One region of the Collinsella sp. AM36-4AA genome, then DNA from elsewhere that is predicted to be linked to it. Evidence: riboswitches for the same ligand, from Rfam matches in the RefSeq annotation. Region 1 holds a riboswitch; the other holds the start of a gene.
What was found. A riboswitch is a leader RNA that binds a small molecule or an ion and turns the genes downstream of it on or off. The one in region 1 is predicted to bind thiamine pyrophosphate.
Positions count from the first base shown of each region.

Region 2: it holds a riboswitch for thiamine pyrophosphate, as region 1 does, so the genes downstream of both, thiM (hydroxyethylthiazole kinase) here and thiC (phosphomethylpyrimidine synthase ThiC) in region 1, are expected to answer to the same signal.

Region 1 covers NZ_QSHS01000019.1:4,415-7,822, forward strand. The annotation lists gene DW850_RS06880 (aminopeptidase) at 1-165, shown strand, start outside; gene DW850_RS06885 (YaaA family protein) at 269-1,078, shown strand; gene DW850_RS06890 (hypothetical protein) at 1,102-1,617, opposite strand; TPP riboswitch at 1,681-1,796, shown strand; gene thiC (phosphomethylpyrimidine synthase ThiC) at 1,789-3,123, shown strand; gene thiD (bifunctional hydroxymethylpyrimidine kinase/phosphomethylpyrimidine kinase) at 3,306-3,408, shown strand, end outside.
Region 2 covers NZ_QSHS01000030.1:6,018-9,425, forward strand. The annotation lists gene DW850_RS08840 (LysR family transcriptional regulator) at 1-506, opposite strand, end outside; gene DW850_RS08845 (HAD-IIB family hydrolase) at 517-1,425, opposite strand; TPP riboswitch at 1,589-1,699, shown strand; gene thiM (hydroxyethylthiazole kinase) at 1,751-2,590, shown strand; gene DW850_RS08855 (thiamine-binding protein) at 2,594-2,935, shown strand; gene DW850_RS08860 (thiamine phosphate synthase) at 2,932-3,408, shown strand, end outside.

The DNA of each region.
Region 1 (3,408 bases):
GCGGGCGGCGGCGGCACCATCGCCTACATCATGGCCAAGTACGGCATGAACGTCATCGACTCCGGCGTTGCCGTCCTGTCCATGCACGCCCTGTGGGAGGTCGCCAACAAGGCCGACATCTACGAGGCCTATCGCGGCTACAAGGCCTTCATCGAGCGCGCCTAACCAACCCTTCATCAGTTGCGGTGAAATACGGACTAAACTGGCCCCTAAACGGCCAAAACAGACCGTATTCCACCGCAACTTCTTTTTTGGCAGAGGAGAGTCCATGCTGCAGGTCATCATTTCGCCCGCCAAGCAGATGCGTGCGGCCCAAGATGCTTTTGAAGTCCTGGGCATTCCACCTTTTGCGCGCGAGACGACTCACCTCCACCGCGCACTGCTAGATATCGAACGAAATGAAGGCAGCGGCGGCCTGCAGGCGCTATGGAACGTGAGTGACAAACTGCTGGGGCCTTGCCTCAACACCCTGCATGAATTTGGGCCCATCCTGAAAAACGGCGATCTCGACAATCCCGCACTCGCCCGTCACCTCTCCCCTGCCGTCATGTCCTACCACGGCATTCAATACCAGAGCATGGCGCCCGAGGTGATGGATTCCGCGCAGCTCGCATGGCTGCAAGACCATCTGTGGATCCTCTCGGGCCTTTACGGATGCGTACGCCCCTTTCATGCCGTTGAACCGTATCGGCTGGAGATGGGCGCGAAGCTTGCCGTCGACGATGCCCGAGACCTCTATGCGTTTTGGGGCGACAAGCTCGCACGGGCCATCGCTCCGGCGGGCTCCAACGCTACGATCGTCAACCTCGCGAGCGCGGAATACGCCAAAGCCGTTCTGCCCCGCCTCACCACCGATGCCACGGTCGTCACATGCCTCTTTGGCGAAGGCATCCGCAACGGCAAGCCCATCCAGCGCTCGACCGCCAGCAAAAAGGCACGCGGCTCCATGGTGCGCTGGATGGCAGAAAACAAGCTCGAGGATGCAAGCGAACTTACCGCATTCAACATCGGCTATCGACACATCCCCGAGCTTTCAGACAAAAACACCCTGGTTTTCATGAACGCGCAGGCACAATAGACCCGCCGTTTCCAAACACCTCGTTACTCCGCCAAGCCATCGGCCTTTGCAATCTCGCTCGTCGAGCCATCTTGGTAGGTAATCTTAACGTGCTCCACCTCGGATACCGCAGCGCCCGCCGGGGGCTCCAAGCGCCATTCCGTCAGCGCAATGTCCATGGTCGTGGGCACGTCCCCTTGATCTTTGAGCTTCACCGTCAGCGTTTTGAGCGTCGCATCAAACGTCACGCGTTCGATTTCTTCGCCCGGAATAGACCCGCCGCTCAGCTGCAGCTGCACAAACTCGTCGCGCGGATACCAATAGTCGCCCGGCGCGGCAACGGTATTGCCGCCCGTAACCTTCACTGTCATGATCGGCAGGGCATCGTCGGCCTCGAACTCCCATGCAGCGCCGCCGCGACCACCAAACGTCCAGATACAAAAGGCAATCACCAGCACGGCAAGCACCGCAAAACCAATCGCGACCAACCCATGGTGCGCACGGCTTTCCTCGGCCGATACATCCCATTGTGTCTCTCGATATAGATGCTTGTCTTCCATGTACGTCTCCCCACAGGCACGCTCGTTAGGCCAATCGTACCCATTCGAGCTATACTTGAGCCCATTACATAAACGGGGAGCTTGCAGGACAAGACGGCAGGCTGAGACTGGGCGCGCCCGCCCTGACCCGCAAACCTGATATGGGTAATGCCAACGAAGGGAGCCGTGCCAATGAGCACACAGACCGAGCCCAAGCTCGTCACGCAAATCGACTTCGCCCGTGCCGGGCAGATCACGCCGCAGATGAAGGAAGTCGCCGAGCGCGAGCATCGCGACCCCGAGTACATCCGCGAGCGCGTGGCCGACGGCCGTATCGCCATTCCCGCCAACATCGTGCACATCAAAAAAGGCATGCGCGCCTTTGGCGTCGGTGAAGGCCTGTCCACCAAGGTCAACGTGAACTTGGGCATCTCGGGCGACAAGGCCGATGCCGCCGAGGAATGGAAGAAGGTCAAGATCGCCGAGGACTACGGCGCCGACGCCATCATGGACCTCTCCAACTCGGGCAAGACGCGCCAGTTCCGCCAGCAGCTCATCGACGAGACGCCGCTCATGGTGGGCACCGTCCCCATGTACGACGCCATCGGCTACATGGAAAAGCCGCTGGTCAAGCTCACCAAGGACGACCTGTTCGAGGTCGTGCGCGCGCACGCCGAGGACGGCGTGGACTTTATGACCATCCACTGCGGCATCAACAAGTCGGTCACCAAGACTTTTAAGGAGACCGGCCGCCTGATGAACATCGTGAGCCGCGGCGGTTCACTGCTGTTTGGCTGGATGGAGGTCACCGGTAACGAGAACCCGTTCTATGAGTTCTACGACGAGTTGCTCGAGATTTGCCACGAGTACGACGTGACGATTTCGCTCGGCGACTCCTGCCGCCCGGGCTGTCTCTACGACTCCAACGACGCCACCGAGACCGCTGAGATGATCGAGCTGGGCAAGCTGTGCAAGCGCGCTTGGGCCGCCGGCGTCCAGGTCATGGTCGAGGGCCCGGGTCACATGGCGCTCGACGAGATCGCCGCCAACATGAAACTGCAGAAGCGCCTGTGCCACAATGCTCCGTTCTATGTGCTCGGACCGCTGGTGACCGATATCGGCGTGGGTTACGACCACATCACCGCCGCCATCGGCGGCGCCATCTCCGCCAGCTCCGGTGCCGACTTCCTGTGCTACGTGACACCGGCCGAGCACCTATGCCTGCCTAACGCCCAGGATGTGCTCGACGGCCTCATGGCCACCAAGATCGCCGCACACGCCGCCGATATCGCCAAGAAGGTGCCCCACGCCCGCGACATGGACGACAGGATGGGCCAGGCACGCCGCAAGCTCGACTGGGACGCCATGTGGAAGTGCGCGCTCGACCCGGTTACGGGCAAGAAGCGCTACGAGGAGTCCCCCGCCGCCACCGAGGGCACTTGCACCATGTGTGGCAAGATGTGCGCCGTCCGAACCGTCAACAAGATCTTCGAGGGCACCACGATCGACCTTGGCATGGAGGACTAGCCCTGTCGCCGCGGCCGCTTCTGGCGGCGAGCCGGTGCCTGTCAATTGTTGACGTGTGAACATTTGCTTGCATTTGCGTAAAGATTGCATCGCCCGCCCGGGTTCGACATAGAGTCGGCCCGGGCATCTTTATAATGCTGGCTTATAGACCCATTTGATTCCGACCGAACAAGGGAGCGAACATGGATCGCAGTAAGGTACCTGCCGTTCTATCCATCGCAGGATCCGATTCCAGCGGTGGCGCCGGCATTCAGGCCGACATCAAGACCATCACGGCGCACCGCC
Region 2 (3,408 bases), on a different contig from region 1:
AAGAGTCCTTCGAATACGAGCTCGTTGGCCGCCAGCATGCGCTCGATGACCTCGCGATTGTGCTCCGACAGATACAGGATGCCGAGCTCGCTTTTCATATGCGCGACGTCCTCGATAATCTCGTGGGTCTGCTCCTCGCGCAGGGTAAAGTCGTAGCGCGCGGCATCGAACTCGCGGATCACATCGACAAATGCATTAACGGCAAAGGAATAATGCTGGCAGCTCACACTAAAGTGCGGCACCTGCTCGGACGTGCCTTTGTACTTGCCCTCGAGCAGGTCGGCCTGGTCGAGCACCTGGCGCGCGTAGCCCAAGAAGGTCTCGCCTTCCTCGGACACAATGACGCCCTTGTTGGTGCGCTCAAAGATGTGTACACCCATCTCGTTTTCGAGATCGCGAATTGACGCGGTAATCGAAGGCTGCGACACAAAGAGCCGGCGCGAGGCCTCGGTGATGCTGCCGCATTCGGCAACTTTGACGACATATCTGAGCTGCTGGAGCTTCATGGCTTTCTCCCTAGACGTTCGTGACGTCGAAACCCGTCGCGTCCATCTGACGCATAAACGACGGCATCTCCCCCGTCGCGGCGCAGGCGGCAATCTGATGCAGAGCCCCGGCAACCGCATCATCTGCCGCAGCGCCGATATGCCAGCGCGCGGCAGCCGTGACGGCCTCGTTGGCATTGGCGACTGCAACGGAATTGGGAACGGCATCGATCATGGGCAAATCGTTATCGGAATCGCCGAATACGGCCACCTCGTCGGGCGTCAGGCCCAAAGCGCGCGCCAGCTCCAGCGCAGCACAGCCCTTGTCCCAGCCGGTCGGAAGAACGTCGAACAGGCGCACGCGGTTGTTGGGAAACACGAGCGAGAGCTCCGGCACCTCGGCGGCAACACGCTCGCGCAGCTCGGCGAGCTCCTCGCGCGAACGGGCACTCCAGATATTCGCCTTGTATACCGGGGCATCGTCAACGACAGGGCGACAGGGAGCCTCTTCGCCCTTGAGCCACGCGTTGCCGCCTGACTCCATGGCGCGACGCACACGCTCGGGATCGCTTGTCACGCAATAGGCGTCGTTGTCCCAAAAGTCATCACCCAGACGGTAGACCTTCAAATAGGTATCGTCGGTCTCTTGCTCCAGGTAGTCGGCCAGGCGCATAAGGGCATCGTTATCAGTTGCGCGCGAGGCAACCGCCTCGCCATCGACAAACATCACCTGGCCGTTGCAAAACGCACCGGTCGAGAAGCACTCGGAGCGATTGCGGAACATCCAGCTCATCGCGGACGGCTGGCGACCCGAAACCGGGCCAAAATGCAGGCCCGCCGCCTGCATGGCATGAATGCCCTCGATGGCGCAGTCGCTGGCGCCATCGTGTCCAGCAGGAATCAGCGTATCGTCCATATCGGTCAGCACAAGTTTGATCATAAGGTCCCCTCGGTCATTCTTTATCCCGTCTATTGTAACGACCTGCCAATAAGGGACAGGTTTATCTTGGCAGGTTTTATCTGGGAAAATGCAGCGCCCCTGTTGCCACCTGCCAAAATAAACCTGTCCCATATTGGCAGGTGCGCTAGTATAGGGAACAACAGATTCGATGCGGGAGTGCCGGCGGCGCAAACCACAAGGCTGAGAGGGCATAGGGCCCAATCCTTTGAACCTGTCAGTTAATGCTGGCGTAGGGAGCATGCCGCCTTTACAGGGGCGCTGTCTATGCACAGCGCCCCTTTTCTATGCCAAGGAGGCATGTGCAGTGATTGATTCGGAACAGCTTAAGCAACATATGGTCAAGGCCGTAGAGGAGATTCGAGCCACCAATCCGATGGCCGGCTCTATCACCAACACGGTGACGATCGACTTTGTCGCCAACGCGCAGCTCGCCGTGGGCGGTTCGGCCGCCATGGTCTATCTGCCCGACGAGGGCGAGGCGCTCGTTGCCGGCGGCGGCGCCATCTATCTCAACATGGGCACGCTCTTCCCCATCTACGAGCAAACGATTCCCCGCGCGGCCAAGGCGGCACACGACGCCGGCAAGCCCTGGGTGCTCGATCCGGTGGGTCTGGGCATCGGTAGCCTGCGCACCAAACTGGTAAGCGTGCTCAAGCAGTACAAGCCCACCATCGTGCGCGGCAACGCCTCCGAGATCATCGCGCTCGCCGGCCTGTGGGGTCTTGAGGGCGAGGCGGCCGATCTGAGCCGCGTACGTGGTGTCGATACCACCGACACGGTCGACGCCGCCCGCGATGCCGCCGTGGCGCTCGCTCGCTACACCGGCGGCGCCGTTGTGGTCTCGGGCGAAGTCGACCTGATTACCGACGGCACGACCGTGGCCAAATCCCACGGCGGCAGCCCGCTCATGTCCAAGATCACCGGCTGCGGTTGCTCGCAGGGCGGCGTGCTGGCCGTGTACGCCTGTGCTACCGATCCGTTTACGGCAGCAGTCTGCGGCACCGCCGTCTACAACGTTGCCGGCACGCGTGCCGCCGCCGTCGCCGATGCCCCGGCAAGCTTTAAGGTCGCCTTTATCGACGAGCTCTACCGCGCAACCGCCCAGGATATTGCCGACAACCGACTCGAGCTCGAGGAGGCATAAGCCATGTCCGAACCCGCAACCAATGCCGGCATGAACACGCTCGTCGCCGTGGCCATCGCCCCATGCGGCACCGGCGACGAGCTGTCCGCCGAGGTCGCCGAGGTCGTGCGCGTCATTCGCGAGAGCGGCCTTCCCAACCGCACCACCTCGATGTTCACCGAGATCGAGGGCGACTGGGACGAGGTCATGCAGGTCGTGCGCGACGCGACCTTTGTGTTAGCGAGCGAGGGCATCCGAACCGAAGTCGTGCTCAAAGCCGATATTCGACCTGGATTTACCGACACCATGACCGGCAAACTCGAGCGCATGGAAGCGCAGATCAAAAAGCAGGAGGAAGCACGATGAGCATCCGCGACAACCTTGATATCTCGGCCTATCTGGTGCTCGGCCCCGAAAACACCCTCGGACGCCCCGTGGGCGATGTGGTGGCCCAGGCGCTCGACGCCGGCTTTACCTGCATCCAGGTGCGCTCCAAGGTGGCAAGCGCCCGCGAGATCATCGCGCTGACCGGCGGCGCCGCGCAGGCAATCGCACAGGCTGGCAAGACCGGTCAGGTCGCTTTGCTGATCGACGACCGCCTGGACTGCGTACTCACCGCGCGCGAGCAGGGCATTGCTGTCGACGGCGTGCACGTGGGCCAGAGCGATATTCCCGTCGAGGTCTGCCGCAAACTTTTGGGCCCCGATGCCATCGTGGGCCTTTCGGCCCGTTGCGAGGAGATGCTCGAGTACGTCAAGACCGCCGACATGAGTTTGGTCGACTACCTTGGCATCGGCCCGCTCCACGAGACCGAGACCAAGCGCGACTGCGGACGCGCG